3 regions of the Streptomyces sp. NPDC051664 genome follow, and region 1 is predicted to be linked to each of the others. Evidence: riboswitches for the same ligand, from Rfam matches in the RefSeq annotation. Region 1 holds a riboswitch; each other region holds the start of a gene.
The links. A riboswitch is a leader RNA that binds a small molecule or an ion and turns the genes downstream of it on or off. The one in region 1 is predicted to bind S-adenosylmethionine.

Region 1 (9,773 bases):
ACGACGCAGCCGGGGCTCTCCGAGCGGGAGCGTGCGGTGCTGGCCGTGGAACGGCGGTCGTGGCCCGGGCCAGGGGCGAAGGAGCGGGAGATCCGCGAGGGGCTGGGGATTTCGCCGACGCGCTACTACCAGCTGCTGAACGCGTTGCTGGACGACCGGCGGGCACTGGAGGCGGACCCGGTGACGGTCAACCGGCTGCGGCGAGTGCGGGAGGCCCGGCGGGCGAGGCGGTAGCCGGGGCGCTGCCCCGGAAAGCCCGGCCCCTGTGGTGTTCGAGGAGCGGGGGTCCGGGGCGGAGCCGCGGGTTTCGGACAGGGGCGGGGGCCGGACGACAGGCCCGCCGCAGGCGCACCCGTAGCCGCGCTCCGGCACCCCCGATAGGCTCGGCACATGGGCAGCAACCCAGAGCAACCCCTCCCCACCCCCACCACGCCGGCCGGCCGCGAAGGCCTCGCCGCCATCCTGGCCCGCCCCGACCGCGCCTTGGTCGCCCTCGATTTCGACGGCACCCTCGCCGACATAGTCCCGGACCCGGAGCAGGCCCGCGCCCACCCCGGCACCGTCCCGGCCATCGCCGCGCTCGCCCCGAAGGTCGCCTCCGTCGCCGTGATCACCGGCCGCCCGGCCGGTGTCGCAGTCCGGCACGGAGGTTTCGCGGGTGTCCCGGGCCTCGACCACCTCGTCGTCCTCGGTCACTACGGCGCCGAACGCTGGGACGCCGTCTCCAGCACCGTTCACGCGCCCGCCCCGCACCCCGGTGTGGCGGCGGTCCGCGCCGAACTCCCGGGCGTGCTGGACCGGTTCGACTCATGGCACGGCACATGGATCGAGGAGAAGGGTCAGGCGCTCGCCGTCCACACGCGCCGCGCCGCCGACCCGCAGGCCGCCTTCGACGCGCTGCGTGGCCCGCTGGGTGAGCTCGCGGCCCGGCACGGACTGATCGTCGAGCCGGGGCGCCTCGTCCTGGAACTGCGTCCGCCCGGCATGGACAAGGGCGTGGCGCTCGCGAAGTACGTACGGGAGACGGACGCCGAGTCCGTCCTGTACGCCGGGGACGACCTGGGCGACCTCGCCGCGTACGCCGCGGTGGAGAAGCTCCGCACGGAGGGCCCCGAGGGCATCCCGGGGCTGCTGGTGTGCAGCGGAAGCGCCGAAGTGCCGGAACTGGCCGAGCGGGCGGACCTGTTGCTGTCGGGTCCGGCGGCCGTGGTCGACTTCCTCGCGGCCCTCGCCCGGCGCCTCTGAACGATCGCCGCCGGACGGTCAGTCCCGCCGCAGCGCCTCCAACTGTTCCAGGAACCACCGCTGCGGCGGCAACGCGGTCGCCGCCGCAGCCAGCCGCTTCGATCGCTCCGCCCGCTCCCCGTCCGGCATCGTCAGCGCCTCGTGCAGCGCGACGGCCGTCGCCGACACGTCGTACGGGTTCACCACGATCGCGTCCGCGCCCAGCTCCTCGTACGCCCCCGCCTCCCGCGACAGCACCAGCGCGCAGCCCTGGTCGGAGACCACCGGAACCTCCTTCGCGACCAGGTTCATGCCGTCGCGGATCGGGTTGACGAGCGCCACGTCCGCCAGCCGGTACGCCCCCAGCGAGCGCGCGAAGTCGTCGTTCACATGCAGCAGGACCGGGGTCCAATCGGGCGTTCCGTACGCCTCGTTGATGTCGTCCGCCAGCCGCTGCACCTCGGCCGTGTACTCCCGGTACACCGCCAGGTCCTGCCGCGACGGGTACGCGAACGCCACATGCACCACCCGCTCGCGCCACTGCGGGCGGGTGTTCAGCAGCTCCCGGTACGCCAGCAGCCCGCGGACGATGTTCTTGGACAGTTCCGTACGGTCGACCCGCACGATCGTCTTCCGGCCGGGGCCGCCCACCTGCTCCCGCAGGATCGCCATCCGCTCGTCCACGTCCGCCTCGTGCGCGCGGCGGCGCAGGAAGTCCGCGTCCGCGCCCAGACCGTGCACGCCGATCCTCGTCCGGCCGGTGCCGCCCAGGACCTCCGTGCAGCAGGCGGTGAACGCGTCCGCCCACCGCCGGGTCAGGAAGCCCGCCCGGTCCGCGCCGAGCATGCCGCGCAGCAGCTGCTCCGCGATGTCGTCGGGCAGCAGGCGGAAGTAGTCGACCGGGGCCCACGGGGTGTGCGAGAAGTGGCCGATCCGCAGGTCGGGGCGGAGGTCGCGGAGCATGCCGGGGACCAGGGCCAGGTGGTAGTCCTGCACCAGCACCGCCGCGCCCTCGCCCGCCTCCTCGGCGAGCGCCTGCGCGAAGGCCAGGTTGTATGCCTCGAACGATGCCCACTGCCGGCGGAACTCCGCGTCGAAGACCGGCTCCAGCGGCGTCTGGTACAGCATGTGGTGGACGAACCAGAGCACCGAGTTCGCGATGCCGTTGTACGCGTCGGCGTGCACATCGGCGTCGATGTCGAGCATCCGTACGCCCGGCTCGGCGATCCCGCGCCGGACCGCCTCCCTGTCCCCGTCGCCGAGCGCCGCGCAGACCCACAGCTTGTCCTCGACGGCGCTCAGCCCGGAGACGAGTCCGCCGCCGCCCCGTTTGGCGCTGATCGAACCGTCCTCGCTCAGTGCGTACGAGACCGGGCCGCGGTTGGACGCGACGAGTACCTGGGCAGCAGACGTGATCACGTGCTCGGAGACCATGTTGCGGAATCTAGCCCGATCGCGAACCGCCCAAACGTGCGAAGTCAGACCACCTCAGGCGGCGCGGCGCGAAACGTACTCCCTGATCTCCTGCATCGGCGGCCGCTCCTCGGTGTCCACGGCGTGCGTGCGCGGTACGAAGCCGGTCTCGCCGCGTTCGAACTGGGTGAGGGATGGTCGTACCAAGTGGCCGCGCGAGAGGCGCAGTTGCGCCGTCCGGTAGATCGCCGCCGCCATCCGGCCCAGTGCCTGCCCGTCCTGATGGCGGTGCTTCCTGACCCCCACATCGACCTGTGCCAGCGCGTCCAGCCCCACGGTGTGCAGCGCATCCACGAGCAGGCCCAGTTCCACTCCGTAACCGACCGGGAACGGCAGCCGCTCCAGCAGCGAGCGCCGCACCGCGTACTCGCCGCCCAGCGGCTGGACGAAGCCGGCCAGCTGCGGCCAGTGCAGATTGAGCAGCGGGCGGGCCACCAGTTCCGTGACGCGACCCCCCTGGCCTGCTGTGTCTCCGAGCGGGCGGTCGTACATCGCCTTCACGAACTGCACCTCGGGATCGGTGAGCAGCGGGCCGATGATGCCGGAGACGAAGTCCGCGGAGAAGTCCTTCAGGTCGGCGTCTATGAAGCAGACGATGTCACCTTCGGTGACCAGGAGTGATCGCCAGAGAACCTCGCCCTTGCCGGGCACGGCGGGTATCCGCGGGAGTATGTCGTCACGGTGCACCACCCGGGCGCCCGCCTTCCGGGCGACCTCTGAGGTGGCGTCCGTCGACCCGGAGTCGATCACCAGCAGCTCGTCGACCAGCTGGACCTTCTCCATCAGCTCGACCCGAATCGTCTCGACGATCGCGCCGACCGTCGCCTCCTCGTTGAGGGCGGGCAGCACGACGCTCACACTTCCGCGCTGCGGATCCCTGGCCCTGGCGGCGACGAGCCGGTCCAGCGGGCGGTCGGCGGCCGACCAGGAGCGCCTGGTCAGCCAGCGTTCGACCTCTTCCAGCACGACCGATACTCCCTGTATGTGATCCATCTCGCGGTTCGGACGGCTATCTCAACCGTCCGATGCTTCGGTTACAGTCTTGAACAACGCGGATGACCCTCGCATGCCGGGGTCCTCCGCCGATAAATGCCTGGATCGATGATCCAGTGCCACAGCGCTCATCCAGAGGGACTGAGGGAACGGCCCGTTGAAGTCCCGGCAACCCTCCTGCCGACCGCGAGGTCAGGTGGGGAAGGTGCCAATTCCGTCTCGTGGCGAAATGCGTCGCGAGGAAGATGAGGAGAAAGGGCCTCGCCATCATGGCTACGCAGACCGTTGCAGTGAGCACCAATTCTTCCGCCGACGCTGTCGACCTCGGTCCCGCCGCGGCACTTTCCTGCCGCGAGTGCGGAGAGCGTTTCGAGCTCGGTCCCATTTTCGCCTGCGCGACCTGTTTCGGGCCGCTCGAAGTGGCGTACGACCTGCCGAGCGGCTCCCCGGACGAGCTGAAGAAGCGCATCGAGGCCGGCCCGAACAACATCTGGCGTTACGCGCCGCTGCTGCCGGTCCCCGCCGATGTCGCGGACAAGCCCAACATCAACCCCGGCTTCACCAAGCTGGTCAAGGCCGACAACCTCGCCCGCGAACTGGGCGTCACCGGCGGCCTGTACGTCAAGGACGACTCCGGCAATCCGACGCACTCCTTCAAGGACCGCGTCGTCGCGATCGCCGTCGAGGCCGCCCGCGCCTTCGGTTTCACCACTCTCTCCTGCTCCTCCACCGGCAACCTCGCCGGCGCCGTGGGCGCGGCCGCGGCCCGGGCCGGCCTGCGGTCCTGCGTGTTCATCCCGCACGACCTGGAGCAGGGCAAGGTCGTCATGGCCGCGGTGTACGGCGGTGAACTGGTCGGCATCGAGGGCAATTACGACGACGTCAACCGCTTCTGCTCGGAGCTCATCGGTGACCCGCTCGGCGAGGGCTGGGGCTTCGTCAACGTCAACCTGCGCCCGTACTACGGCGAGGGCTCCAAGACGCTCGCGTACGAGATCTGCGAGCAGCTCGGCTGGCGGCTGCCGGACCAGCTCGTCATCCCGATCGCGTCCGGCTCGCAGCTCACGAAGATCGACAAGGGTCTGCAGGAGCTGATCAAGCTCGGTCTCGTCGAGGACAAGCCGTACAAGATCTTCGGCGCCCAGGCCGAGGGCTGCTCCCCGGTCTCCACCGCCTTCAAGGCCGGTCACGACGTCGTACGCCCCCAGAAGCCGAACACGATCGCCAAGTCGCTGGCGATCGGCAACCCGGCCGACGGCCCCTATGTCCTGGACATCGCCCGCCGGACCGGCGGCGCCGTCGAGGACGTCGACGACGAGCAGGTCGTCGACGCGATCAAGCTGCTGGCACGCACCGAGGGCATCTTCGCGGAGACGGCCGGCGGGGTGACGGTCGGTGTGACGAAGAAGCTGATCGAGGCCGGCCTGCTGGACCCGACGCTCACCACCGTCGTCCTCAACACCGGTGACGGTCTGAAGACGCTGGACGCGGTCGCCCCGACCACCGGTCCGACGGCGACCATCCGGCCCAGCCTCGACGCGTTCCGCGCCGCCGGCCTGGCCCGCAGCTGACCCGACCACCGGGACGTCCATCCGTGACGTCCACCCGAGACGCAAGGAAGGCACCCACATGAGCGTCAAGGTCCGTATCCCCACCATCCTGCGCACCTACACGGGCGGTCAGGCCGAGGTCCCGGCCGAGGGCGCGACCCTCTCCCAGGTGATCGAGTCGCTGGAGCAGAACCACCCGGGTATCGCCGCGCGCGTCCTGGACGATCAGGGCAAGCTGCGGCGGTTCGTGAACGTGTACGTCAACGACGACGACGTGCGCTTCGAGGGTGGCCTGGAGGCGGCCACCCCGGACGGCGCCGGCATCTCGATCATCCCGGCCGTCGCGGGCGGCTGCTGACCCTCCGTCGCCCCGGCGCGGACTCTCCGTGGCCCCCGCGGCCGACTTCACAGCGTCACCGGAATTGCCCCCTCTGCGAGGTAAGCGGAGGGGGCAATTCTGCATGGTTAAGCGCGGTACAGTTGGGAAGTCCCCTCCGCTGCCCGTGCCGACCGCATATGAGAATGCGCCCGCCCGCGACAAGATGCAGCCAAAGTGTTCGAACTCCTTGTGTCATAAGTGGCCTTTGCCCGGCCCGAGTTGCCCTGGAATCGCATAAATTCCGCATATTCGGGCGTTCGGTGCTGCCCAGAATTCTCGTCCGATTGACCTGTTGCAGAGGGCAGTTGGGCAGATACATTCGGCCGCGGTCGACGCGTTCCGGCGCACGCACCCTCTCCTGTCGGAGGGTGAGTTCTGACCCGGGCCCGCGAAGTGCGGTCCTGTGCAAGGGCCAGTAATAGGGGAGTTAGGCATGGCTCAGGGCACCGTCAAGTGGTTCAACGCGGAGAAGGGGTACGGCTTCATCGCGGTCGACGGTGGTGCGGATGTTTTCGTCCACTACAGCGCGATCCAGATGGACGGGTACCGCACCCTCGAAGAGGGTCAGCGAGTTGAATTCGAGATCTCGCAGGGCCAGAAGGGGCCGCAGGCGGACATGGTCAAGCTCGCCGTCGGCTGAGCTCGGCGCGGTCGGCCAACGACACCACTCACGCATGTAGGGCCCGTACCCCCAGGGGGACGGGCCCTTCACGCGTCGTGCCGGCCGTCACCCCGCGTGGCATCCCCACGACATCCCACGCGGCGTCGCCCGGTCGGCGCCTTGTCCACAACCGCCGGGGGCGCTTGCACTCGTGGGGGTCGAGTGCTAATCATTGGCGTTAGCACTCTCCAGGTGAGAGTGACAGAACTTGGACCGGGCCGGTGAGGCCCGCAGGCCCGGTGGGGCAAGGAACCACCGGGCAGGCAGGCCGTCCGTCGCGGGCGCCACTCGGTCCGGAGAAATCCACCCCTGTCCGGGAGGACCACTTCACATGGCCAAGATCATCGCGTTCGACGAGGAGGCACGGCGCGGTCTCGAGCGCGGGATGAACCAGCTCGCCGACGCCGTCAAGGTCACCCTTGGCCCCAAGGGCCGCAACGTCGTCCTCGAGAAGAAGTGGGGCGCGCCCACGATCACCAACGATGGTGTTTCCATCGCCAAGGAGATCGAGCTCGAGGACCCGTACGAGAAGATCGGCGCAGAGCTGGTCAAGGAAGTCGCCAAGAAGACGGACGACGTCGCCGGCGACGGTACGACCACCGCCACCGTTCTCGCCCAGGCGCTCGTCCGTGAGGGCCTTCGCAACGTAGCCGCGGGTGCAAACCCGATGGCCCTCAAGCGGGGCATCGAGAAGGCCGTCGAGGCCGTCTCCGCCGCTCTGCTGGAGCAGGCCAAGGACGTGGAGACCAAGGAGCAGATCGCTTCGACGGCCTCCATCTCCGCCGCCGACACCCAGATCGGCGAGCTCATCGCCGAGGCGATGGACAAGGTCGGCAAGGAAGGCGTCATCACCGTCGAGGAGTCCCAGACCTTCGGTCTGGAGCTCGAGCTCACCGAGGGTATGCGCTTCGACAAGGGCTACATCTCGGCGTACTTCGCCACCGACATGGAGCGCATGGAGTCGTCCCTGGACGACCCGTACATCCTGATCGTCAACTCCAAGGTCAGCAACGTGAAGGACCTCCTTCCGCTGCTGGAGAAGGTCATGCAGTCCGGCAAGGCACTGCTGATCATCGCCGAGGACGTCGAGGGCGAGGCTCTGTCGACCCTGGTCGTCAACAAGATCCGTGGCACCTTCAAGTCCGTTGCCGTCAAGGCCCCGGGCTTCGGTGACCGCCGCAAGGCCATGCTCGGCGACATCGCCATCCTCACCGGTGGCACGGTCATCTCCGAGGAGGTCGGTCTCAAGCTCGAGAACGCCGGCCTGGACCTGCTGGGCCGCGCCCGCAAGGTCGTCATCACCAAGGACGAGACCACGATCGTCGACGGTTCCGGTGACAGCGACCAGGTTCAGGGTCGCGTCAACCAGATCCGTGCCGAGATCGAGAACTCGGACTCGGACTACGACCGCGAGAAGCTCCAGGAGCGCCTGGCGAAGCTGGCCGGCGGCGTGGCCGTCATCAAGGCCGGTGCCGCCACCGAGGTCGAGCTCAAGGAGCGCAAGCACCGCATCGAGGACGCCGTTCGCAACGCGAAGGCGGCCGTCGAGGAGGGCATCGTCGCCGGTGGTGGCGTGGCGCTGCTGCAGGCCTCCGCCGTCTTCGAGAAGCTGGAGCTCTCGGGTGACGAGGCGACCGGTGCCAACGCCGTCAAGCTGGCGCTGGAGGCCCCGCTCAAGCAGATCGCCGTCAACGGTGGTCTCGAGGGTGGCGTCGTCGTCGAGAAGGTGCGCAACCTGCCGATCGGTCACGGTCTGAACGCCGCGACCGGCGAGTACGTCGACATGATCGCCGAGGGCATTCTCGACCCGGCGAAGGTCACGCGCTCCGCTCTGCAGAACGCCGCGTCGATCGCCGCGCTGTTCCTGACCACCGAGGCCGTCATCGCCGACAAGCCGGAGAAGGCCTCTGCGGGCGCTCCGGGCGGTATGCCGGGCGGTGACATGGACTTCTGATCCTGACGGATCAGTAGTTTCGGTCGCACATCGGCCCCCGGGACCTGTACAGGTCCCGGGGGCCGATGCCATGTCCGCGGCGGTGACGGCCGGTCAGCGGTCAGGAGAGCTTGCCGTCGTAGTCCGGGAGCTTGAACGTCCGCTCGGCGTGGCCGCCGACCAGGTCGCTTTCGTTGTTGCCGATGTTGGCGATGATCGTGTAGCCCCGGGCCTCGATCTCGGCACGCTTGGCGGTCTTGTACGTGCTGACTTCGTCGAAGAGGTCGGGCAGGTCGCGGACGTAGAGGCCGGTCACCGGGTAGCCGACCGCGGTGAGGTTGTGCTGCGTCAGCGAGGCGATGATGCCCGGGCGGGCGGTGACGAAGAAGATGGCGACGCCTTGGGAGTCGGCGTACCGGACCAGATCGCGGACCTGGGCGATCGCGGGGGTCGGGAACGTCCAGAAGTAGTGGAAGTCCGTCTCCAGCGACGAGTTGTCGATGTCGAGGACGATCGCCGGTTTCTGGCCCGCGGGGGTCTGCGCGATGCGCTGTTGGATGTAGGGGCGGGCCACGTCGATGACCGCGGCGACATCACGCTGCCAGGTGCCGTAGTCGATGCCCAGGATGGCGGCATTGCCGCCGGGGGCCCAGGACGTGGCGGTTGCCCCGGCGGTGGGCGACGACACGGGGGCGGCCTGGGCGGCTGTGGCGGGCGCGACGAGGGCGAGAACGGCGGCCGCGGCGGCGACGCCCGCCGTACGGGCGAACCGGGTACGGCTTCGGCTCATGAGGGTGTCTCCTGGGTCGATGTTGACATGCACGCGTTCAACACTCGGTGAGGCCGAGCCTCATGTCTACCGGCCGGTAGGAAACTTTTCATGGACGCTGCCGGCGGCTGATGGTCATCAGGCGCTCACCGCAATCGTGTAGGTCGGACGCCACGTGATGACGCCCCTGAGTCGGGGGTCCCACGGCCGCGTCCAGGGTGTGTGGCATTCCTCACAGCGAAAGTGCAGGGAGTGAAAGCAACTGCACCCATTCGTCTCTTCTGTCTGTCCCGGTGTGGTGGTGTGGGCCGGAGCGGGTGAAAAACTCGTGACGGTATACGGCTGCCCCGGTCATACGATCACCTCAAGTCGCATATGCGTGTCCCATTCCGCTGCGACCCTTCTTCTCTTTTCGGACCCCGAAGGGCTCTTGTGAAGATTCGCCGGATTCTTGCCACAGCTGTTGCCGCCGCAGTGACCACGCCTGCCCTCCTGCTGTCGGTCACCCCCGCGTTCGCCGACGACAAGCCGGCAGCGCAGACGCAGGAGAAGCCGTCCATCGCGGAGTTGGAAAAGGCCGCCGAGGCAGCGCAGGCGGCGTACGACGACGCCGTAGCGGCCCAGAGTGCCGCCTACGCGGCTCTGGAAGCGGTCCTGTCCGACACCGCTCCGCTGGCCGTTGCGGCCGAGGCGGCCGAGGCCGCGGCAGCCGACGCCGCCACCGCGAAGACCGATGCCGACCAGGCGGTCGTCGACGCCAAGGCGGCGGTCGACGCCCTCCCGGAGACGGC
Region 2 (9,773 bases), on a different contig from region 1:
GTGGTTGCAGGTGCGTGTCGTTGGAGGTGGGCTGTCAGTGCGCCTGGCGATAGTCGCCGGCGCAGGAGCGGCCCCGCCGAACGGGCGGGACAAGCCCCCACCGATCCACACGAGATTTGGAGATTCCCATGCCCTACCGCAAGGGACAGCACGTGGAGTACCGGGACCACCAGGACGAGCTTCAGCGGGGCGAGATCCGGAGTTCGGAGGGCAGCGGGGCGCAGGCTCGCTACGCCGTCCAGAACGAGGCGACCATGCGCGAAGACAAGGTCAGCGAGAACCAGATCGAGCGGGAGCTGTAGTAACCGGCCCTGCCGACTCGGCCGCCGTTGCACCGAACCAAAGTGCAACGGCGGCTGCTCGTGTTTCGCCGCCTGACACTCCCGACCCGAACACGGCTCAGAATCCGCCCTGCTCATCACAGGCGGGGCGTCGCCGCGGTCGGTCTGCGTGAAACCCTGGACGCGGTGGTGTGACCACGTTTCCTGCCACGTCCAGGGTGTGGAACCGGTGTGGCGCACCGCCGACCTCGGCCCCCGGTGGCCGCGGGAGACGATGATCAGCTCGATAACCTTCTCGCCGAGACTTCAGAAGTGGTATCGAGCCCCCGGCCCGATGCTGACCCGGCCGGCACGGCTCAGCGGCGTTTCCATTCCTCGGCCAGAAGCTCGTAGGACCGCACCCGGTCGGCATGGCCGTGGGTGATGGTGGTAATGAGCAACTCGTCGGCTCCGGTGGCCTCCTGGAGTCGTTCGAGGTGGTCGGCGACGCGCCCGGGGGATCCGACGAACTGGGTGTCGACGCGGTCGGCGACCAGCTCCCGGTCGGCGTCGGCCCAAGGGTGGGCGCGGGCTTGTTCCGGAGTGGGGAACTCGATGGCGCCCTCGGCCGTGCGGATGCTGCGGACCCACAGGCCGTAGCCGGCAGCGAGTTCGCGAGCCGTCGCGTCGTCCTCGGCGACCACGACATCGGCAGAGACGCTGACGTAGGGCTTGGCGAGTTCCTCGGAGGGCTGGAACGCAGCGCGGTACCCGTCGGCCGCCTCCAGTACGGTGGCCGGGCTGACGTGGTAGTTCGCGGCGAAACGCAGGCCGTTGCGTCCCGCGACGTCGGCGCTCAGTCCGCCGCTGCTGCCCAGGATCCACACCTGTACGTCGGCGCCCTCACCGGGGACGGCGTGCGCCTCGACGCCGTCCGCGGACCGGTAAGTACCCCGCAGGAGCGCGAGGATGTCGTCGATCTGGTCACCGTACTCCTGAGCTCTGGCGCCCGGTTGGTACAGCAGCAGCTGCTGGAGCGCGATCCGGGGTGAGCCCAGCAGGTGTTCGAAGGAGAACCTCGGCGGGATCCTCAGCCCGTTGAGGGCGCGTCCGTCGACGACGGAGGTCGTGGTCGGCAAGGACCCGCCCTTGCGCTCGGGGGGACGTCCGCCCGAGCGGCCGAGGCCCAGATCGAGCCGCCCGGGGTGCAGGGCGTCGACGAGGCCGAATTCCTCGACGGTGGACAGCGCGGTGCGGTGACCCAGCTGCACGGCCCCGGAGCCGATCCTGATCGTCGAGGTCGCGGAGGCGGTCAGGGCGAGCGCGACGGCAGGTGAGGTGCCGGCTACGCCCGGGTTGAGGTGGTGCTCGGCGAACCAGTAACGGGCGTAGCCGAATCGTTCGGTCTGCTGGGCGAGGTCGATGGTGTTACGCAACGCCTCGGTGGCCGTGGAGCCGGACGAGATCGGTATGAGGTCGAGGACCCCGAGGGGGATGCTGGGCATGGTCGGGGTGCTCCTCAGCGGGCGGTGTCGAGGGACACGGGCTCTGGCGCCGGCGGGGACTCGGCGAGGACCGGGCCCCAGGCGAACGACGGATCGGGGATGTCACGTCGCAGCACGGGGGCCACGTCGGACTGGAAGAGCTCGAGGGAGTCTCGGTGCTGGGCGTCGGTGAGACCGCCCGCGTCCGCGTGCAGGTGCAGGTGCAGGACGGTGTGCCCGAACTGTTCGTGGTAGCGGTGCACCTTCTCGATCACCTGCTGGGGGCTGCCGATCAGCGCCGAACTGCGTTCGACGAAGTCCTCCAAGGTCGGGAACACCGGTTCGACGCCCAGCCGTTTCTGGAACGCGAGATAGCCCTCGAACACCGGCCGGTAGGCGGCGATGGCCTCCTGCGAGGTCCGGGTCGTGCAGAAGCCGGCCGTCCCCGCGCCGACCACGGCCTGGGCGGGGTCGTGGCCGTAGTGTTCCCACCGCTGACGGTAGTAGCGGATCAGTTCGGCGTACGGCTCGATCGGATTGGTGACATTCGCTGAGAAGAGCGGGTCGCCGTAGCGTGCGGCGAGGTCCACCGACTCCCGGCTCGTGGCGCTGCCGTGCCACACTCGGATGGGCTGCTGGAACGGCCTCGGCCACACCTCGGCCTCGGCCAGCTCGGGGCGGAAGCGCGGTGAGGCGGTCACTTTGTCCTGGCGCCAGATCTGGCGGAACAGCTCATAGCTCTCGGCGTTGCGGTCCCACTGGTCCTCGGGCGTGACGTGGAACAGCTCGCGCTGGGCAGCTCCGTTGCCTTTGCCGATGATGAGTTCGAGGCGGCCCCCGGACAGATGGTCCAGCGTGGCGTAGTCCTCGTAGGCGCGCACAGGGTCGAGCAGGCTGAGGGTGGTGACGGCGGTGAACAGCCGGATGCGGGAGGTGAGCGCGGCGATGTGGCTGAGCACGACCGGCGGTGAGGAGGAGATGAACGGCCGCTCGTGCCGCTCGCCGACGCCGAAGCCGTCGAACCCGAGCTCCTCCGCCAGCACCGCGTTGTCGATCACCTCGCGGAAGCGTTCGTTGGTCGGCTTCCTGACGCCGGTCACCGGGTCCGGGGCGTGGATGATGAGAGTGATGGCCAGGAACTTCATGACGCCACCCGCTCAACCGGCGAGTCGGCATCGGGATGGGCCAGGCCGAGGTGGTCGCGCAGGGTCCTGCCCTCGTACTCCGTGCGGAACACGCCGCGCTCCTGCAACAGCGGGACAACGGTGTCGGCGAAGGCGTCCAGCCCGCTGGGGGTGATGTGCGGGACGAGGATGAAGCCGTCGCTGGCGTCGGCCTGGACGAAGGAGTCAATGGTCTCGGCGACGGTGGCCGGGGAGCCGACGAAGGCCTGGCGGTTGCCGGTCTCGATGACCAGGTCGCGGATCGACCACTTGTTCGCGGCCGCGAGCTCCCGCCACTCCCGGGCTGTGGCCAGCGGGTCGCGGTACATCCGTACCTGCGCGCGGCCGCGGGCGATGGTGTGCTCGCCGAGGTCCGGGTCGATGTCGGGAAGTGGCCCCTCCGGGTCGTACCCGGACAGGTCGCGGTTCCAGACGAACTCCAGGTGCTTGATCGCGGTGGCGCCGCTGACCTGCTGGCGGCGCACCTCGCGGGCCATCTCCTGCGCATCGGCGTCCGTGTCACCGAGGACGAAGGTCGCGGCGGGCAGGATCAGCAGTTGGTCGTGGGTCCGGCCGTGGCGGGCGAGGCGGCCCTTGACGTCCGTGTAGAACGCCTGACCTTCCTTGAGAGCGCTGTACCGGCTGAAGATCGCGTCGGCGCTGGAGGCCGCGAACTCGCGGCCTTCGTCGGAGTCGCCGGCCTGGAAGATCACCGGACGGCCCTGCGGGCTACGCGGGACGTTGAACTGCCCTTCGATGTCGAAGTGTTGTCCCTTGTGCATGAAAGCTCCGGCCCGCGCGTCCCGGAGGAAGGAGCCGGCCTGCTGGTCGGCGACGATCTCGTCACCATGCCACGAGTCGAACAGTTCGTTCGCGGTGGCCAGGAACTCCTTGGCCCGGGAGTACCGCTCCTCCTGCGGGAGGAAGCCGCCACGGCGGAAGTTCTCGCCGGTGAAGGCGTCCCACGAGGTGACGACGTTCCACGCTGCGCGCCCGCCCGAGAGGTGATCGAGGCTGGCGAACTGGCGGGCCACTTCGTAGGGCTCATTGAAGGTGGAGTTGATGGTGCCGGTCAGACCGACGTGTTCGGTGACAGCGGCGAGGGCGGACAGCACGGTGAAGGTGTCGGGGCGCCCCACCACGTCCAAGTCATAGATCTCCCCTCCCTGTTCGCGCAGCCGCAGCCCTTCGGCGAGGAACAGGAAGTCGAACTTGGCGCGTTCGGCGGTGCGCGCGAAGTGCGTGAACGAGCTGAACTCGATGTGGCTGCCGGCCTCGGGGGCGCTCCACACGGTGGTGTTGTTGACGCCGGGGAAGTGGGCCGCGAGATGTATCTGCTTGAGTGGCTTGCCGGATCCCTTGCTGGTGCTCATGGTCGTGGTCCCTCCGGCTCAGACGGTGGCGTAGCGGTTGACGGGGCGGGTGAGCCCGAGCAGCCCGCGCAGGGTGTCGGCCTCATAGGCGCGCCGGAAGGCGTCGCGGCGCTGCAGTTCGGGCACCAGACCGCGGGTGATCGCCTCGAGGTCGTGGCCGATCACGGCGGGGCGCAGCCGGAAGCCGGCCAGTCCGGCCCGCTGCCACTCCAGGAGCAGGTCCGCCAGCTGCGCGGGCGTGCCGGTGAACACCTTCGCGTCACTGGTGTAGGCGTAACCCGCGAGGCCGTCCAGGCGGTCTCGGCGGGCCGTCGCCGCTGCAGGGTCGTCGTCGAGGAACACCACCAGGTCGCCGAAGATGTGCAGGGGGTCCTCCGCGCGCCCCGCCGCAGCCTGTTCGCCGCGGATCTCGTCGACGATTGCGCGGGCCTCGTCGGTGTCGTGCGGGGTGACGTACCCGATGTCGGCTGAACGAGCTACCAGTTGGAAGGGCACACTCTGGTGCGCCAGAGCGCTGACGACCGGCTGTCCCTGTGGTGGCCGGGGTGTGATCGAGGGGCCCTTGACGCTGAAGTGTCTGCCCTCGAAGTCGATGTAGTGCAGCTTGTCGCGGTCGATGAAGCGGCCTGTGGCGGCGTCCCGGATATCGGCGTCGTCCTCCCAGCTGTCCCACAGGCGGCGCACCACATCGACGTAGTCGCCGGCCTCCTCGAAGAGTTCGGCGGTCAGCTCCCGTACGGCCGGGCCGTCCAGATCCTCGATGCGGAAACGCGGAAACGCACGGCGGCCGAAGTGGGCCGCCTCGTTCTGCCGCGCCGACACCTGGATCCGCAGGCCGGCACGACCGGTGCTCACATAGTCGAGGGTGGCGATCGCCTTGGAGATGTGGAACGGCTCGGTGTGGGTGGCGACCACGGTCGGTATGAGCCCTATGTGCCGGGTCAGCGGGGCCACGCGGGCGGCGATGAGCACCGCGTCCAGCCGCCCACGCACCTGGTCGGTACGACTGTCGGGCTCCGTGAAGCGCGAGGACTGGAGCCCGAGTGCGTCCTCGATCGTCACGAAGTCCAGCAGGCCGTGTTCGGCCTCCGTGATGATGTCGGACCAGTACGTGGCAGTGAGCAGGTCCCTGGGTCGGGCCACCGGCTCGCGCCAGGCGGCCGGGTGCCAGCCCGCGCCGTCGAGGGCCACGGCGAGGTGAAGCGATGAAGACAGCGAAGAAGGAGATGAGGACACGAAAGGGGTGCCTTCCTGATCGACCGTATGTGATCGCCGACTCTCGTCCGGAGGTTCGGCGGCGGGAGAGCAGGTCAGGAACAACAGAGCGCGCCGGCCACACGCTGCAGGTCGATGTGGGGCCGGGAGTACAGGTGGACGCTGCGCCGCGGGACAAGAACCCTGACAGGCGGGCAGGACACGGGTGGCATGACCGTCACCTCCGCCCTTCCGGCTCGGCGGGCCCGAGGGCCTCGCGCTTGCGAAACCCGGACAGGCCCCGCCTGGTCGTCACCTGGAGCACCCCGCCGCGCAGGAGGGTTGCCGGTCAGCAAGCCAGGGCTTGACGCTGACACTCATAACCTGCCCGGAACGCTACGCGGGGCGGCAGCGCCGCGCAACGTCCGGAGATCATAGTCATGCCCATATCGCCACGACGCACAACAACACAGCTGCGCCATCTGTTCCGTCCGGCCGTCCCGGCTACGCGCCAACAGGTAGTTGGTGCGGCGGCCAGGTAGTTGGTGCGGCGGCGCAGAGCGAATCCGATCGACTCGTAGAACCAGACAGCACAGGTGTGGGAGGCGGCCGTACGAACGGCCGCCTCGCAACGAACGCGGACGCAGGTCTTGGTCCACGGCGAACGCGCGGCTGGCGTAAGTATCTGGTCGACCACACCGAGTGGTTCACCAGCAACACCAGCCTGGGCCTCCCTGTCCGGTTGCACCTCTGGGCAGCCGATTCGGCGAACGCCCCCAGGGGTGGTCCGTTCCGGAAATGGTCGTCCGGCCGGCAGCCTGCATCGGAGAACGGACTCAGCAGCGAGCTGCTTGATCACGATCGGGCGGTGGAGGCCCCGGTTGCCTTACCGATGGCCGCGATCACGTCCGCACGCCTGGGCTGCCCGGACGCACTGACGACAACCCGGCCGCTCGCGTCGAGAACAAACACGGTCGGCGTGCGCAGAATCTTCAGCCGCCTCACCAGCTCAAGCCGGTCCTCCGCGTCGATTTCCACATGCGCCGCTCCCGGCACCGTCCCGGCGACCTCGGCCAGCATCCGCCGCGTCGCCCGGCATGGCTGGCAGAAGGCAGTGGAGAACTGAAGCAGCGTCACCCGCTCCCCCAGCTCGGCCCCGATCTCCGCCGACGACAAGCGCACCGCACCATCCATGGGCCGCAACCGGAGCCTGCCGCTGCGCGCCGCCTGCACCACCGCGAAGATGCTCGCCAGAACGAGCACCGCGACACACACCACCAACCCGGTCATACAACCAGTCTGCACCACCGCCCACTCCCCCATCCCAACTGACCATCGACCGCTCGGTGCCGCACCGCTACGATGACGGCCATGGACTCCGCTCCCCGGCCGCTGGGGCTGACCACTCGTCGCGTGGTCGACCTCTGCCGGGTCACAGCGTGCCGCTGTCGCTGACACCCGCGCCTGCCCGATTGCCCTCCTCCCCTCGTCCCGGAGTCCTTCTCATGCAGATAGACCCGCGCGGCACCCGCTTTGCCGCCGCGCTCACCACACTTGTCCTCTGCGCGGTACTGATCACTGGCAGCGGCGTCCTGCTGGCCGTGCAGACCGCGATCTTCGCGCTCGGCGCGTTCGGCGGCCTGCAGTACTCCCCGTACGGCTGGCTGTTCCGAGTCGCGATTCGGCCCGGACTCGCCCCGCCGCGCGAACTGGAGGATGCCCGTCCGCCCCGCTTCGCCCAGGGCGTGGGCTTCGGCTTCGGCCTGGTCGGCACCGTCGGCTACCTCGCCGGAGCTGAGTGGCTCGGCCTGGCCGCCACCGCGCTCGCCCTTGCTGCGGCCTTTCTCAACGCGGCCTTCGGCTACTGCCTCGGCTGCGAGATGTACCTGTCCATTCGCCGTTTCCGAAGCACCTGAGCACCGCAGTCCGGCCCACACAGCCGGTTAGCCGAGGTCATCGGCGCGGTCTCCCGTTACTGCCGATCAAGCGGGCCGCGCACCGTGGACTCACCTCGACATGACGCACGAGCGATCCCCCGCCTCGGCCTGCCACTCGGCTCCGCCGATCCGGGGGATCTGTCCGGGCACCCGGTGCGGGCGTGGGTTACTTCTCCCAGCCGACCGTCTCCGGGAGCGAGCCTACGTCGACATCGACGCCGGCGAACACGTCGTCGGCAACCCCGAGTTCGTCGCCGCCGACGAGGACGCCCAGCGCCGCTCCATCACCGTGCTGACCAACCACAACGCGCCGCTCCGCACCTGAAGCACGCCCGCACGACCGACGGGGGCGGGCCGCGGTCTACTGCTGGTGTCGCAGTTTCGCCCAGCGGTGGGGAACGCGTTACGAAGACCGCGGCAAAACCATCTGGGCCGAGGAACCCCTCACGGAAGCGGCCTGATCAGGCGGGCCGAGGGCGGCGAACCCGCCCCGGCCGTGTCCCGCCATTCGCTGGAGCCGCCGCTCATGAGGATCTCCTCGCCGGTGATGAAGAGGGCGAGAGCGCACGTACCAAGCCCCACCCAGACCCCTATGAGGCGGCCGCCGCGGCGCTCGGCTTGCGACCGCAGGCATGCCTGGTTCGTGGGTAGATGACGGCGCTGCACCTCGATCAACCGGCAGGACGTGCGACGACCGCGCGGCCCCAGGCGGTTCCTGGCCACCCAGGCGACCGAACAGTTCACGACGGGCGGTGCAGGTGGTCTGGCATGCGACGCCGGCCGCGCCGACAGCGGGACACGCGTTCAGCAGGACCGGTCGATGTCGAGGACGCCCACCTCGTTGCCGAGGACAAACAGCACGTATGTGTACGCGCCCTCGTCGTCCTCGTCGGTTGGGTCCGCCGGCGGCCACCCGGTGGGCAGGTACCCGTTCGCCGCGACGAGCGCGCCGCCCAGCCGACCGTCGATGACGTCGACCAGGTCGTCGACAAGATGAGTCACGACGTGGTCGGCCGGGATCTCGGGCATCTCATGGATGCCGCTCCACGAGCCGTCCCAGATGTCGACGAGGGAGAGCCGGGCGTCCATGTGGAGCGACGTCCGCAGTTCGGTGAACGTGATCGGGCGAAACGTCGGTTCTTCGTCGGCGTACTCTTCGGCGTCGTCGCGGGTGGCCGACCACCAGCGGGTGGCGGCGGCGAGGCGGTCGTCGTCCTGCGTGTCGTTTTCGGGGAGCGTGCCGATCCGGAACCGGAAGTCGACGGAGTTGTTGTTGTTCACCATGAGGAGGTCGCTCAGAAGCGTGGCGAGGCAGGAGATCCGGGTACGGATGGCGCCGTCGGCACCGTCATCCGCGATGACCGGCGGCTGCTGCGTCGTCGGCGCCGGCGCGAGGGTGATCCGCACCGTGCCGTAGTAATCCCGGTGCAACAGGTGCAGGGCTGGATCATCGTCGGTCGTGGTGAGGCGGAGCAGGTCGCCCTTCCGGCAGGCTGCCTCGTTCGCGAGGTACCGCACCAACGACGTCCGACGCGCGTCGTGGACGTGGGCCGCCCCGGCGATGAGCGAGACCAGTTCCTCGGGCGGCGTGGAGTGGTCGTCCTTCGACAACATGGTGGCGTATGGGACAGCGCCCGTGACCTCCGGCAGGTCCGCGATCGCGGCAAGCTGCTCGGGCGGAGCCGGCCATGCCTCGTCGCGGCGGTCACCGGTCTTGTTGAGCACGAGCGTCGACGCCCACCCGGGTGTGGATTCCAGTGTCCACGCGGCGAGCAACCACAGGGCCGAGACGAGCACCCACTGCGGGTTCGACGGCCGACGATCGTCGGGCCGATCCGCCGGATCCGGCTGCCTGTGCCACGCGTCGTTGAAGGCCGTGGCCAGCTCCACCCAAACCACCTCCGTCACGGCCCGTGCGCGTCGACTCCAACGCGACCGACCGCTGCCACAGAACCGCGGCAACCCTACCCAACCCCCGCCACCCCGTCAGCACCGAGACCGTCCGTCACTCCCCCGGTCCCCCGGATCCTGTATCTCTCCGCACACCCTGGGGGCCACCGGAGCCCACCTCCAGCGCCGGGGCTGCTGACTGGCGGATGATGGCAGCCGTTTGATGTTCGGGCGTTGTCACATAGGTGCCACGGGAGTCGGTCACGACAAGGCGCTGCTCGCGGAGGTGCCGCAGTGCGGCCCGCACCGTCCCGCGGTTGACTCCGAACTGTTCGGCCAGGGCACGTTCTGGGCCGATCTTCTCACCTTGAGAGAGGCGACCTGCCTCGATCTCTCGGGCGAAGTGGGTGGCGATGCGCAGGTAGGCAGGCAACACCTGCTCCATGGGTCCACGCGACTGGGACACAACTGA
Region 3 (9,773 bases), on a different contig from region 1:
CCATGTTCGTGCACATGATGCGCGTCTTCTTCACGGGTGCGTTCCGCAAGCCGCGTGAGATCAACTGGCTGTTCGGCTTCCTGCTGTTCGTGCTGGGTATGTTCACCGGCTTCACGGGCTACTCGCTCCCGGACGACCTGCTCTCGGGTACGGGTGTCCGCTTCACCCAGGGCGCGATCCTGGCCACGCCGATCGTCGGCACGTACATCTCGATGTTCCTGTTCGGCGGAGAGTTCCCCGGCGGCGACTTCGTCGCCCGGTTCTACTCGATCCACATCCTGCTGCTGCCGGGCATCATGCTCGGCCTCGTGGTCGGCCACCTGATCCTGGTCTTCTTCCACAAGCACACGCAGTTCGCGGGTCCCGGCCGCACCAACAAGAACGTGGTCGGTATGCCGTTGCTGCCGATCTACATGGCGAAGGCCGGAGGCTTCTTCTTCCTGGTCTTCGGTGTCATCGCGGTCATCGCGGCGATCGCCTCGATCAACCCGATCTGGGCCATCGGTCCGTACCGCCCGGACCAGGTGTCCACCGGCGCCCAGCCCGACTGGTACATGGGCTTCGCCGAGGGTCTGATCCGAGTGATGCCTGGCTGGGAGATCAACCTGTGGGGTCACACGCTCGTCCTGGGCGTGTTCATCCCGCTGATGGCCTTCGGCCTGGTGCTGGCCGTGATCGCGGTCTACCCGTTCGTCGAGTCCTGGGTCACCGGGGACAAGCGCGAGCACCACATCCTGGACCGCCCGCGCAACGCCCCGACCCGGACGGCCTTCGGCGTCGCCTGGATCGCGGAGTACATCATCGTCTTCATCGGCGGTGGTAACGACCTCTGGGCCACGCACTTCGATCTCTCGCTGAACTCCATCTCGTGGTTCGTCCGGATCTTCATCTTCGTGGGCCCGGTCCTGGCGTTCCTCGTCACGAAGCGGATCTGCCTCGGCCTTCAGCGTCGCGACAGGGAGAAGGTGCTGCACGGACGCGAGTCCGGCATCATCAAGCGCCTGCCGCACGGTGAGTTCGTCGAGATCCACGAGCCGCTCAACCCCGCGCAGCTGCACACGCTCACCGCGCACGAGCAGTACAAGCCGGTCGAGATCGGCCCGACGGTCGACGAGAACGGTGTCGAGCGCAAGGTGCCCGCGATGCAGAGGCTGCGGGCCAAGCTCAGCAAGGGTTACTTCGGCGAGCACAACCAGATCGAAAAGCCCACTGCCGAGGAGTACAAGGAGATCACCAGCGGCCACGGCCACCACTGATCGCCTCGACTGATCGCCACAGCGGGAGCCCCGTCCATTCGATGGACGGGGCTCTTTGCTGTCCCGGGCGCTCGATAGGGTGGGGTCCATACCCTTTTCGGCTGTGGACCCCCAGGAGCGGACCATGAACGTTGTGACCCCGGTCGGCGGCGACAGCGTGGCGGCTCGTTCCTGGCCCGGCGTGCTGAACGCTCTGCTGCGCGGCCAGGACCTGACCGCCGACGACACCGCGTGGGCGATGGACAACATCATGAGCGGCGAGGCGACCGACGTGCAGATCGCCGGTTTCGCCGTCGCCCTGCGCGCCAAGGGCGAGACCGTCGACGAGGTCACCGGACTCGTCCGCGCCATGTACGAGCACGCCACCACGATCCAGGTGCCGGGCCGCACGGTCGACATCGTCGGAACCGGCGGCGACCTCGCCAAGACGGTCAACATCTCCACGATGTCCGCGATCGTCGTCGCGGGCACCGGAGCCAAGGTCGTCAAGCACGGCAACCGCGCCTCCTCCTCGGCCAGTGGCGCCTCCGACGTCCTGGAGAAGCTCGGCGTCAATCTGGAGCTGGCCCCGCAGCGCGTCGTCGAGGTGGCGGAGGAGGCAGGTATCACCTTCTGCTTCGCGGTGAAGTTCCACCCCGCCCTGCGGTACGCGGCGCGGGCCCGTAAGGAGCTCGGCGCGCAGACCACGTTCAACATCCTCGGTCCGCTCACCAACCCGGCCCAGGTGCGCGCCCAGGCCATCGGTGTCGCCGATCTGAAGATGGCCCCCATCGTCGCGGGCGTGCTCGCGGCGCGCGGCAACTCGGCGCTGGTCTTCCGCGGCGACGACGGTCTGGACGAGCTGACGACCACGGCGACCTCCCGGATCTGGGTGGTCCGGGACGGCGAGGTACGCGACGAGGCCTTCGACCCGCGCGACGTCGGCCTCCAGCTGGTTCCCGTCGAGGCGTTGCGCGGCGCCGACGCCTCGTACAACGCCGATGTGGCCCGCCGGCTGCTGGCCGGTGAGACCGGTCCGGTACGCGAAGCGGTGCTGCTCAACTCGGCGGCGGCGCTGGTGGCGCTGGACCCGGGCGAGGGCACGTTGAACGAGCAACTGGCCGCCGGGATCGCCAAGGCCGCCGAGTCCATCGACTCGGGTGCGGCCCGGGCGGCGCTGGATCGCTGGGTGACGGTCAGCAACGCCTGACCGAACGGGAAATGCGGACCGGGGCGCAGTCCAGATCTTGGACTGCGCCTTGCACGTCGACGCACGTATGGCAAGATGCTGGTCAGGTCATGAGTGACAGCGACTACGGCCCCGGCCCGCTGTCCGGCAACCCTCCGTCCGTGGCGGGGTGCCCCGGGTGAAGACCAGGCCGTAGGCAGCGAGGTCTGCGGCAAGCGCGGACCCCTCGACATCTGTGAATGTCACATCCCTGGGGTCCTGGTCCTCAAGGAGCCTCTTGTGAGCAAGCGAATGCGATAGGGCCCCGTCCGGCCCCTCTCCGCACCCCCTTTTTCTTCCTCCTGCGCTGCCGCGTACCCGCCGGCGCAGTGAATTCGCCTGCCTCTTACGGGAGTTCGCCATGTCTGTTGTCACCGCTGCCACCGACCGGTCCATTTGTTCCCCGCTGCCTGTTCTGGGAAAGGATGTGACCGTTCCGCTCGTTACCGGCGGAGAAGTCACTTATGCCGCCCTGGACTACGCGGCCAGTGCCCCGGCCCTGCAGCGGGTGTGGGACGACGTCGCCGCCTACGCCCCGTACTACGGCAGCGTCCACCGCGGCGCCGGCTACCTCTCGCAGCTCTCCACGGACCTCTTCGAGAACAGCCGCAAGGCGGTTGCGGAGTTCCTCGGCTGCCGCGCCGGGGACCAGGTGATCTTCACCCGGTCGACGACGGATTCGCTGAACCTGCTGGCCGCGGCGGTGCCCGCCGACTGTCAGGTCTTCGTGTACGAGACCGAGCACCATGCCTCGCTGCTGCCCTGGCGCGACGCCCGTGTCACCTACCTCAACGCTCCCCGCACCCCGGCCCAGGCCGTCGAGACGCTGGAGCGGGCGCTCGCCGGCCGTGACCCCCACGGCCCCGCGCTGGTCTGCGTCACCGGCGCCTCGAACGTCACCGGTGAGCTGTGGCCGGTGAAGGAGCTGGCCGCCGCCGCCCACGCCCACGGCGCCCGGATCGTGCTGGATGCCGCACAGCTCGCGCCGCACCACCCGGTCGACATCGACGAGCTCGACGTCGACTGGGTCGCCTTCTCCGGACACAAGCTGTACGCGCCGTTCGGCTCCGGTGTCCTCGCGGGCCGCGCCGACTGGCTGCAGGACGCCGAGCCGTACCTGGCCGGTGGCGGCGCCTCCCGGAAGGTCGCCCGGCGCACCGACGGCGGTGTGGACGTGGAGTGGCACTCCACCGCCGCCCGGCACGAGGCCGGTTCGCCCAACGTCATCGGCGTCTACTCCATCGCCTCCGCCTGCAAGGCGCTCACCGAGGCCGGCTTCGACCGCCTCGTCGCCCGCGAGCAGCAGCTCGTCACCCGGGTCCGCGAAGGCCTCGCCGAGGTCCCCCAGGTCAAGGTGCTGTCGCTGTTCGGTGACGACGCCCCGCGGGTCGGCGTCATCTCCTTCGTGGTGGAGGGCTGGAACAGCTCGCACTTTGCCGCGGCGCTCTCCGCCGAGTACGGCATCGGGGTACGCGACGGACTGTTCTGCGCCCACCCGCTGGTGCGCACCCTGCTCGGCAGCGACCCGCAGGACCCGGGCGAGTGCGGCGCGCCGGAGGCCGAGCCGGGCGAGCGTTCGCTGAACGCGATCCGGGTCAGCTTCGGCGCCGGTACGCCGGACGAGCACATCGAGCGCTTCGTCCGCGCGGTCAAGGTGCTGGTGAGCGAAGGGGCCCAGTGGAAGTACCGCACCGAGGACGGCCGCTGCGTCCCGGACCGGGGCACGGCTCAGGTCTGACCGGCCGGGAACCGAGGCCGTAATACTTCGGCCGGGGACGGGCAGCTGCCCGTCCCCGGCCGAAGTATTACGCCGTGATGTGGCGTACCTATGCGTCGAGACCGATGGCGAAGGCCGCTTCCAGGTCGTGCTGCGAGTACGTACGGAACGCGACATGCGTGTCGGTGCCCTCGACACCCGGGATCTTGCTGATCCGGCCGGGGATGACATCCGCCAGATCGTCGTGCTTGGCCACCCGGACCATGGCGATCAGGTCGTACGTACCGGTGACCGAGAAGACCTCGCTGACGCTGTCCAGCGCCGCGATGGACTCGGCGATCTCGGGAATCCGGTCCACGCTGGTTTTGATGAGCACGATCGCGGTGATCACGGCTGGCTTTCTCCCTCGGTGGCCGTGGCTGGAGTCTTCACTCTAGCCCCACGGCGGTAGCGCCCCCAGGCGTAGAGGAAGCCGGTGGCGAAGCCGACCACATGGGCGAGATAGGCCACCCCCGGTCCGCTGCCCGCACCCTGCGCGGCCATCCACTGCAGGACGAACCAGAAGATCAGCACGATCCAGGCGGGAAAGCGCAGTGGCAGGAAGAGCAGGAACGGGAAGAGGCTGGTGACCCGGGCCCGGGGGAACAGGTACAGGAACGCCCCGAGCACCGCGGAGATCGCCCCCGAGGCGCCGACGAGGGTCTGGTCGGAGTCGGCGTGCGCCGCCGCGTACGCCAGCAGGGCGAGATAGCCGCAGCCGAGATAGAAGAAGGCGAACTCCGCACGGCCCATCCGCTCCTCGGCCATCGCCCCGAAGACGTACAGGAAGAGCATGTTGCCGAGCAGATGCAGCCAGCTGCCGTGCACGAAGAGTGCGGTCAGCGGGGTGAGCAGGGCATGTGCGGAGCCGCCCCACAGCTCGGTGGGGATCACCCCCCAGCGCTCGAAGTACCCGGCCTGGGCGGCGAGCAGGGTGTCGGCGGTGCCGTACGTGGGGTTGAACCCGGAGAGCGGGCTGATCAGGAAGACGGCACAGCACAGGCCGATGAGGGCATACGTCACCGGGGCGCCGCCCGCGGTGGCGGCGCGCAGGAGTCTGCCGGTCAGTCCACCCGTCACAGCCCGCCGTTCGATCATGAACAGAGCATGACGCAAGGTGATGGAACGGGACAGACCGCCTCGCCGTGCCGATGGGTATGCACAAGGCCGTAGGGTTACAGCAGGACATCCGCAGTTCGACGGCGCACCGCGAGATCCTTGGCAGGCAGCAGCACGACGCTCGACGCTCGACGAAAGAGGACGCAACGATGACGACGGTTCCACAGCCGACCGACGGGACCCGCTGGCGCTGCACGCTCTGCGGGAATCTCACGCGCTTCGACGTGACGCGTTCGTCCAAGGTTGTCGAATACGTGCATCTCGACCTCGCAGGAGAGGCGACCGTCGAAGAGCGCGAGGTGGTCAGTGAGACCATCGAGTCGGTCCGGTGTCGTTGGTGCAACGCGGTGGACCAGATCGAACTAGTCGACAGGCCGGGTGCCGACTCCTGACGGGGCCGTGCGGACAGACATTTGGGGTGACGGATCGTGGAGCAGCCCGCAAGCGGCGCCGAGCCGGCAGGTGGAGCCGGCGACGCCGTCGAGGCGCTCGACCGCCCGCTGCCCGAAGGCGTACGGCGGCGGGTCGTCGCGCTGGTCTCGGACGCGTTCGGTGGCCTCACGGTCACCGAACTCCCGGCCCAGCTGAGGCAGTACGCCCGCTTCACCCCGACCCGGCGCGCCAAGTTCGCCGGGAACGCGATGGCGGCCGCCCTGGAGAGCGACACGCTGTTCCGTCAGCGCATCGGAGAACGGCTCCGGGAGTCCCAGCCCGAGCTGACCGCGGCTGTGGGGGCAGGATCGCCGCCCGCTGCCGCCGACCCTGTCGATGTGGCCGCCGCAGCCTATGTGCTGCGCCCGGTCGGCTGGGTGAAGCTGGTTGCCGCAGCCGGCGAGGAGGTCCAGCGGGCCGACGCGGAACGGGCCGACGAGGAGAGCCGGCGCGAACTGGAACGGCTGCGCGAGGAACTCGCCCAGGCCCGGACCCAGACCAAGAGCGAGACCGAACGGCTCCGCGGTGAGCTGGACGCGGCCCGCAAGGAAGCCGACGCGCTGGGGCGCAAACTGCGCTCCGCCCTGAATGAGGTCAAGCGTGGTGAGGCCGCGGTCCGCCGGGGCAAGGCCGAGACCGAGACCGTACGGACCGAAGCGGCCGCCCGGATCTCCGCGGCCGAGAGCGAGACCCGGCGGCTGCGGGCCCGGCTCGGAGAGGCGGAGGCGTCCGTCGAGGCGAGCCGCAGGGCAGCCAGGGAGGGCCGCACGGTCGAGGACATGCGGCTGCGGCTGCTGCTCGACACGGTGCTCGACGCGGCCCGCGGGCTGCGCCGCGAACTTGCCCTGCCGCCCTCCTCGATCCGTCCCGCGGACAGCGTCGACGCTGTCGAGCCGGGCGCGATGTCGCCCAAGGACATTGCCGCCAGGGCGCTTTCGGACACCGATCCGGCCCTGCTCGACCAGCTGCTCGCACTGCCGCAGGCCCATCTGATCGTGGACGGCTACAACGTCACCAAGACCGGCTATCCGCAACTGCCGCTGGAGAAGCAGCGACTGCGCCTGCTGGGCGGTCTCGCGGTGCTCGCGGCGCAGTCCGGCGCCGAGATGACCTGCGTCTTCGACGGGGCCGAACTGGCCGCTCCGGTCCTGCTCGCGCCGCCGCGCGGGGTGCGGGTGCTCTTCAGCAAGCCGGGTGTCACCGCCGACGAGCTCATCCGTCAACTGGCCCGCGCCGAACCGCCGGGCAGGCCCGTCGTGGTGGTCTCCACCGACCGCGAGGTGGCGGACGGTGTGGCGAAGGCGGGGGCCAGGCCCGTTGCGTCCGTCTTGCTCCTGAAGCGACTTTCGCGCGCCTAGTGCGAGTTGTGGTGACTTGCCGGAATTTATGGAACGGACCGTCAAGCTGTCGCTACACGCGGTGTGATGTGAGTAAAGAAGTGACTGCTGGGGCGAGATTTTGCTTGTGAGGATTTGAACTGATCACAAGATGGTCACTAAGGTCGGGCCTCGAACCTTCGCACGGTTGATCGCCCATCCGGGGTGGCAGCGAAGGAACCGCCGAGTCCGTGACGTGCACGGAGCCGGGGATCCGATCCCCCACAGCCCGGTAGGCGGCTCGAGGAAGAAGGAGCTCGCCTTCGTGGCGTCCCACCGTCGTCCCAAGCAGCCGAGCCGCACCCGCGTGACCGTGCTCACCGCGACCGCCGCCGCGGCCGTTGCCCTGACCTCCCAGGCCGCCCACGCCGACCCCAAGCCGACCAAGAGCGAGGTCAAGGCGAAGGTCGACAAGCTCTACCACGAGGCGGAGACGGCCACCGAGAAGTACAGCGGGGCCAAGGAGCAGCAGCAGAAGCTCGAGAAGCAGGTCGACGCGCTGCAGGACAAGGTGGCCCGCGGCCAGGAGGAGCTCAACACGCTCCGCAGCGGCCTCGGTTCGCTCGCCGCCGCGCAGTACCGCTCCGGTGGCATCGACCCGTCCGTGCAGCTCTTCCTCGCCTCCGACCCGGACAGCTTCCTCGACGAGGCCTCGGCCCTCGACCAGTTGACGGCCAAGCAGACCGAGTCCCTGGAGAAGATCCAGGAGAAGCAGCGGGCCCTCGCGCAGCAGCGCAAGGAGGCCCAGGACAAGCTGGCCGACCTCGCGGACGTCCGTAAGACGCTGGGTGAGAACAAGAAGAAGTTCCAGGGCAAGCTCGCCGAGGCGCGGAGCCTGCTCAACACCCTGACCGCCGCCGAGCGCGAGAAGATGCGCCAGGACGACCTGCGGGCGAGCCGCGCCGCGGGCAGCCGGGTCGATCTGGGCAACGAGGTCCCCGCCTCCGCCCTCGGTGCCGCCGCCCTCCGGGCCGCCGCCACCCAGCTCAACAAGCCGTACGTCTCCGGCGGTACCGGCCCCAGCTCCTACGACTGCTCGGGCCTCACCCAGTGGGCCTATGCCCAGGCCGGCGTCGCCATCACCCGCACCACATACACCCAGATCAACCAGGGCACCCAGATAGGCCGCAGCGCCCTCAAGCCGGGCGACCTGGTCTTCTTCAACAACACGGCGCACGTGGGCCTGTACGCGGGCAACAACACCGTCCTGCACTCCCCGAAGCCGGGTGCGGTGGTCCGCTACGAGTCGATGAACACCATCGGCAGCTTCCAGGTCGGCGTGCGCATCTGACGACGCCCGAACGGGCGAATTCCCACGCCCCGACCGACTGCCCGCCCCGCCGGAGATCACAGGTCACCGGCGGGGTGGCGGCTTTCGTGCCCCTCACCCGACCGCCACGGCCGTTGGGCGCTCCGTAGTCGCGCGGCTACTGTCTGCCTGCTGTGCAGCTCCCGTCCGTCGGTCCGCCCGCCCCGGGCGGCAGGGGGCTGCGCACCTCTGCGTACAGCGGAAGGGAGTGCGGCGTCCTGTGGTGTCCCATCGCCGTTCCACACAGCCCGGTGTCAACCGGAGCGTCCGGATCACAGTCCTGTCGGCGGCGACCGCCGCCGCCGCACTCGGGGCGGCCACCGCGAGCGCCGAACCGCAGGACACGCCCCGGACCGCGAAGGCCGAGGTCGACCGGTTGTACGGCGAGGCCGAGCGCGCCACCGAGCAGTTCGACAAGGCCGGGGAGGACGCCGAGCGGCTGCGCGGCGAGGTGATCCGGGCCCAGGAGCGGGCGGCCCGCGACCAGGAACAGATCAACCGGCTCCGCACCGCGGTCGGTTCGGCCGCCGCCGCGCAGTACCGCGCAGGCTCCATCGATCCCTCGCTCGCCCTGCTGCTCTCTTCGGACCCGGACAGCTACCTCGACCGGGCGGCCACCCTCGACCGGCTGAACGTCCGTCGGGCGAGCACTCTGCAGAAGCTCCAGCGCGCCCGGCGCGGGCTCGCACAGGCCCGGGCGGAGGCCGCCCGCTCGCTGGCCGGTCTGGAGCGCAACCGGGCCGCCGCCGTCCGCCACAAACGGACCGTCGAGCAGAAACTCGAGCGGGCCCGGCAGCTGCTGAGCTCGCTGCCGGGCGCGGACCGGGCGGCCTTCGACCGGTCCTCGCGCACCGGCCGCGACGACGTCTTCCCGGGCATGACCGATCTCCCGCCGGGTTCGTCCCGGGCGGCGGCCGCCGTGACGGCGGCCCGGCATGCCGTCGGACGCCCGTACATCTGGGGTGCCAACGGGCCTGCGGGATTCGACTGCTCCGGGCTGATGCAGTGGGCGTACGCCCAGGCCGGTGTCAGCCTGCCGCGCACCTCCCAGGCCCAGCGGTACGCCGGACGCATGGTGCCGCTCTCCATGGCCCGCCCGGGCGACCTCGTCGCGTACCGGGCCGACGCCAGTCACATCGGGATGTACGTCGGCAACGGCCAGGTGATCCACGCCCCGTACCCGGGCGCCCCGGTCCGCTACGACCCGGTCGGCATGATGCCCGTCTCGTCGGTCACCCGTATCTGACCCGTACCCTCGACCGGGTGGCTGATCAGGGGCGTACGGCAGGCCGGGGACGTGACGGACGGTGGCGCGCGG

Region 2: it holds a riboswitch for S-adenosylmethionine, as region 1 does, so the genes downstream of both, ACIA8E_RS27160 (putative leader peptide) here and thrC (threonine synthase) in region 1, are expected to answer to the same signal.
Region 3: it holds a riboswitch for S-adenosylmethionine, as region 1 does, so the genes downstream of both, ACIA8E_RS09805 (aminotransferase class V-fold PLP-dependent enzyme) here and thrC (threonine synthase) in region 1, are expected to answer to the same signal.

The regions. Positions count from the first base shown of each region.
Region 1 is NZ_JBITCU010000016.1:23,969-33,741, forward strand. Features, by position in the region: gene ACIA8E_RS26390 (DUF3263 domain-containing protein) at 1-234, shown strand, start outside; gene otsB (trehalose-phosphatase) at 391-1,245, shown strand; gene ACIA8E_RS26400 (trehalose-6-phosphate synthase) at 1,264-2,658, opposite strand; gene ACIA8E_RS26405 (glucosyl-3-phosphoglycerate synthase) at 2,713-3,663, opposite strand; SAM riboswitch class I at 3,816-3,942, shown strand; gene thrC (threonine synthase) at 3,960-5,261, shown strand; gene ACIA8E_RS26415 (MoaD/ThiS family protein) at 5,320-5,598, shown strand; gene ACIA8E_RS26420 (cold-shock protein) at 6,053-6,259, shown strand; gene groL (chaperonin GroEL) at 6,612-8,234, shown strand; gene ACIA8E_RS26430 (HAD family acid phosphatase) at 8,335-9,003, opposite strand; gene ACIA8E_RS26435 (peptidase) at 9,415-9,773, shown strand, end outside.
Region 2 is NZ_JBITCU010000017.1:10,952-20,724, forward strand. Features, by position in the region: gene ACIA8E_RS27135 (hypothetical protein) at 129-302, shown strand; gene ACIA8E_RS27140 (LLM class flavin-dependent oxidoreductase) at 638-1,765, opposite strand; gene ACIA8E_RS27145 (LLM class flavin-dependent oxidoreductase) at 1,780-2,889, opposite strand; gene ACIA8E_RS27150 (NtaA/DmoA family FMN-dependent monooxygenase) at 2,886-4,280, opposite strand; gene ACIA8E_RS27155 (LLM class flavin-dependent oxidoreductase) at 4,299-5,516, opposite strand; gene ACIA8E_RS27160 (putative leader peptide) at 5,591-5,707, opposite strand; SAM riboswitch class IV at 5,747-5,859, opposite strand; gene ACIA8E_RS27165 (TlpA family protein disulfide reductase) at 6,330-6,764, opposite strand; gene ACIA8E_RS27170 (DUF4395 domain-containing protein) at 6,980-7,390, shown strand; gene ACIA8E_RS27175 (hypothetical protein) at 7,491-7,736, shown strand; gene ACIA8E_RS27180 (hypothetical protein) at 7,856-7,993, opposite strand; gene ACIA8E_RS27185 (hypothetical protein) at 8,216-9,301, opposite strand; gene ACIA8E_RS27190 (GntR family transcriptional regulator) at 9,417-9,746, opposite strand.
Region 3 is NZ_JBITCU010000004.1:168,088-177,860, forward strand. Features, by position in the region: gene ACIA8E_RS09795 (cytochrome bc complex cytochrome b subunit) at 1-1,256, shown strand, start outside; gene trpD (anthranilate phosphoribosyltransferase) at 1,381-2,445, shown strand; SAM riboswitch class IV at 2,531-2,648, shown strand; gene ACIA8E_RS09805 (aminotransferase class V-fold PLP-dependent enzyme) at 2,825-4,201, shown strand; gene ACIA8E_RS09810 (Lrp/AsnC family transcriptional regulator) at 4,290-4,571, opposite strand; gene ACIA8E_RS09815 (rhomboid family intramembrane serine protease) at 4,568-5,317, opposite strand; gene ACIA8E_RS09820 (hypothetical protein) at 5,488-5,730, shown strand; gene ACIA8E_RS09825 (NYN domain-containing protein) at 5,767-7,128, shown strand; gene ACIA8E_RS09830 (NlpC/P60 family protein) at 7,412-8,437, shown strand; gene ACIA8E_RS09835 (NlpC/P60 family protein) at 8,676-9,701, shown strand; gene ACIA8E_RS09840 (hypothetical protein) at 9,719-9,773, shown strand, end outside.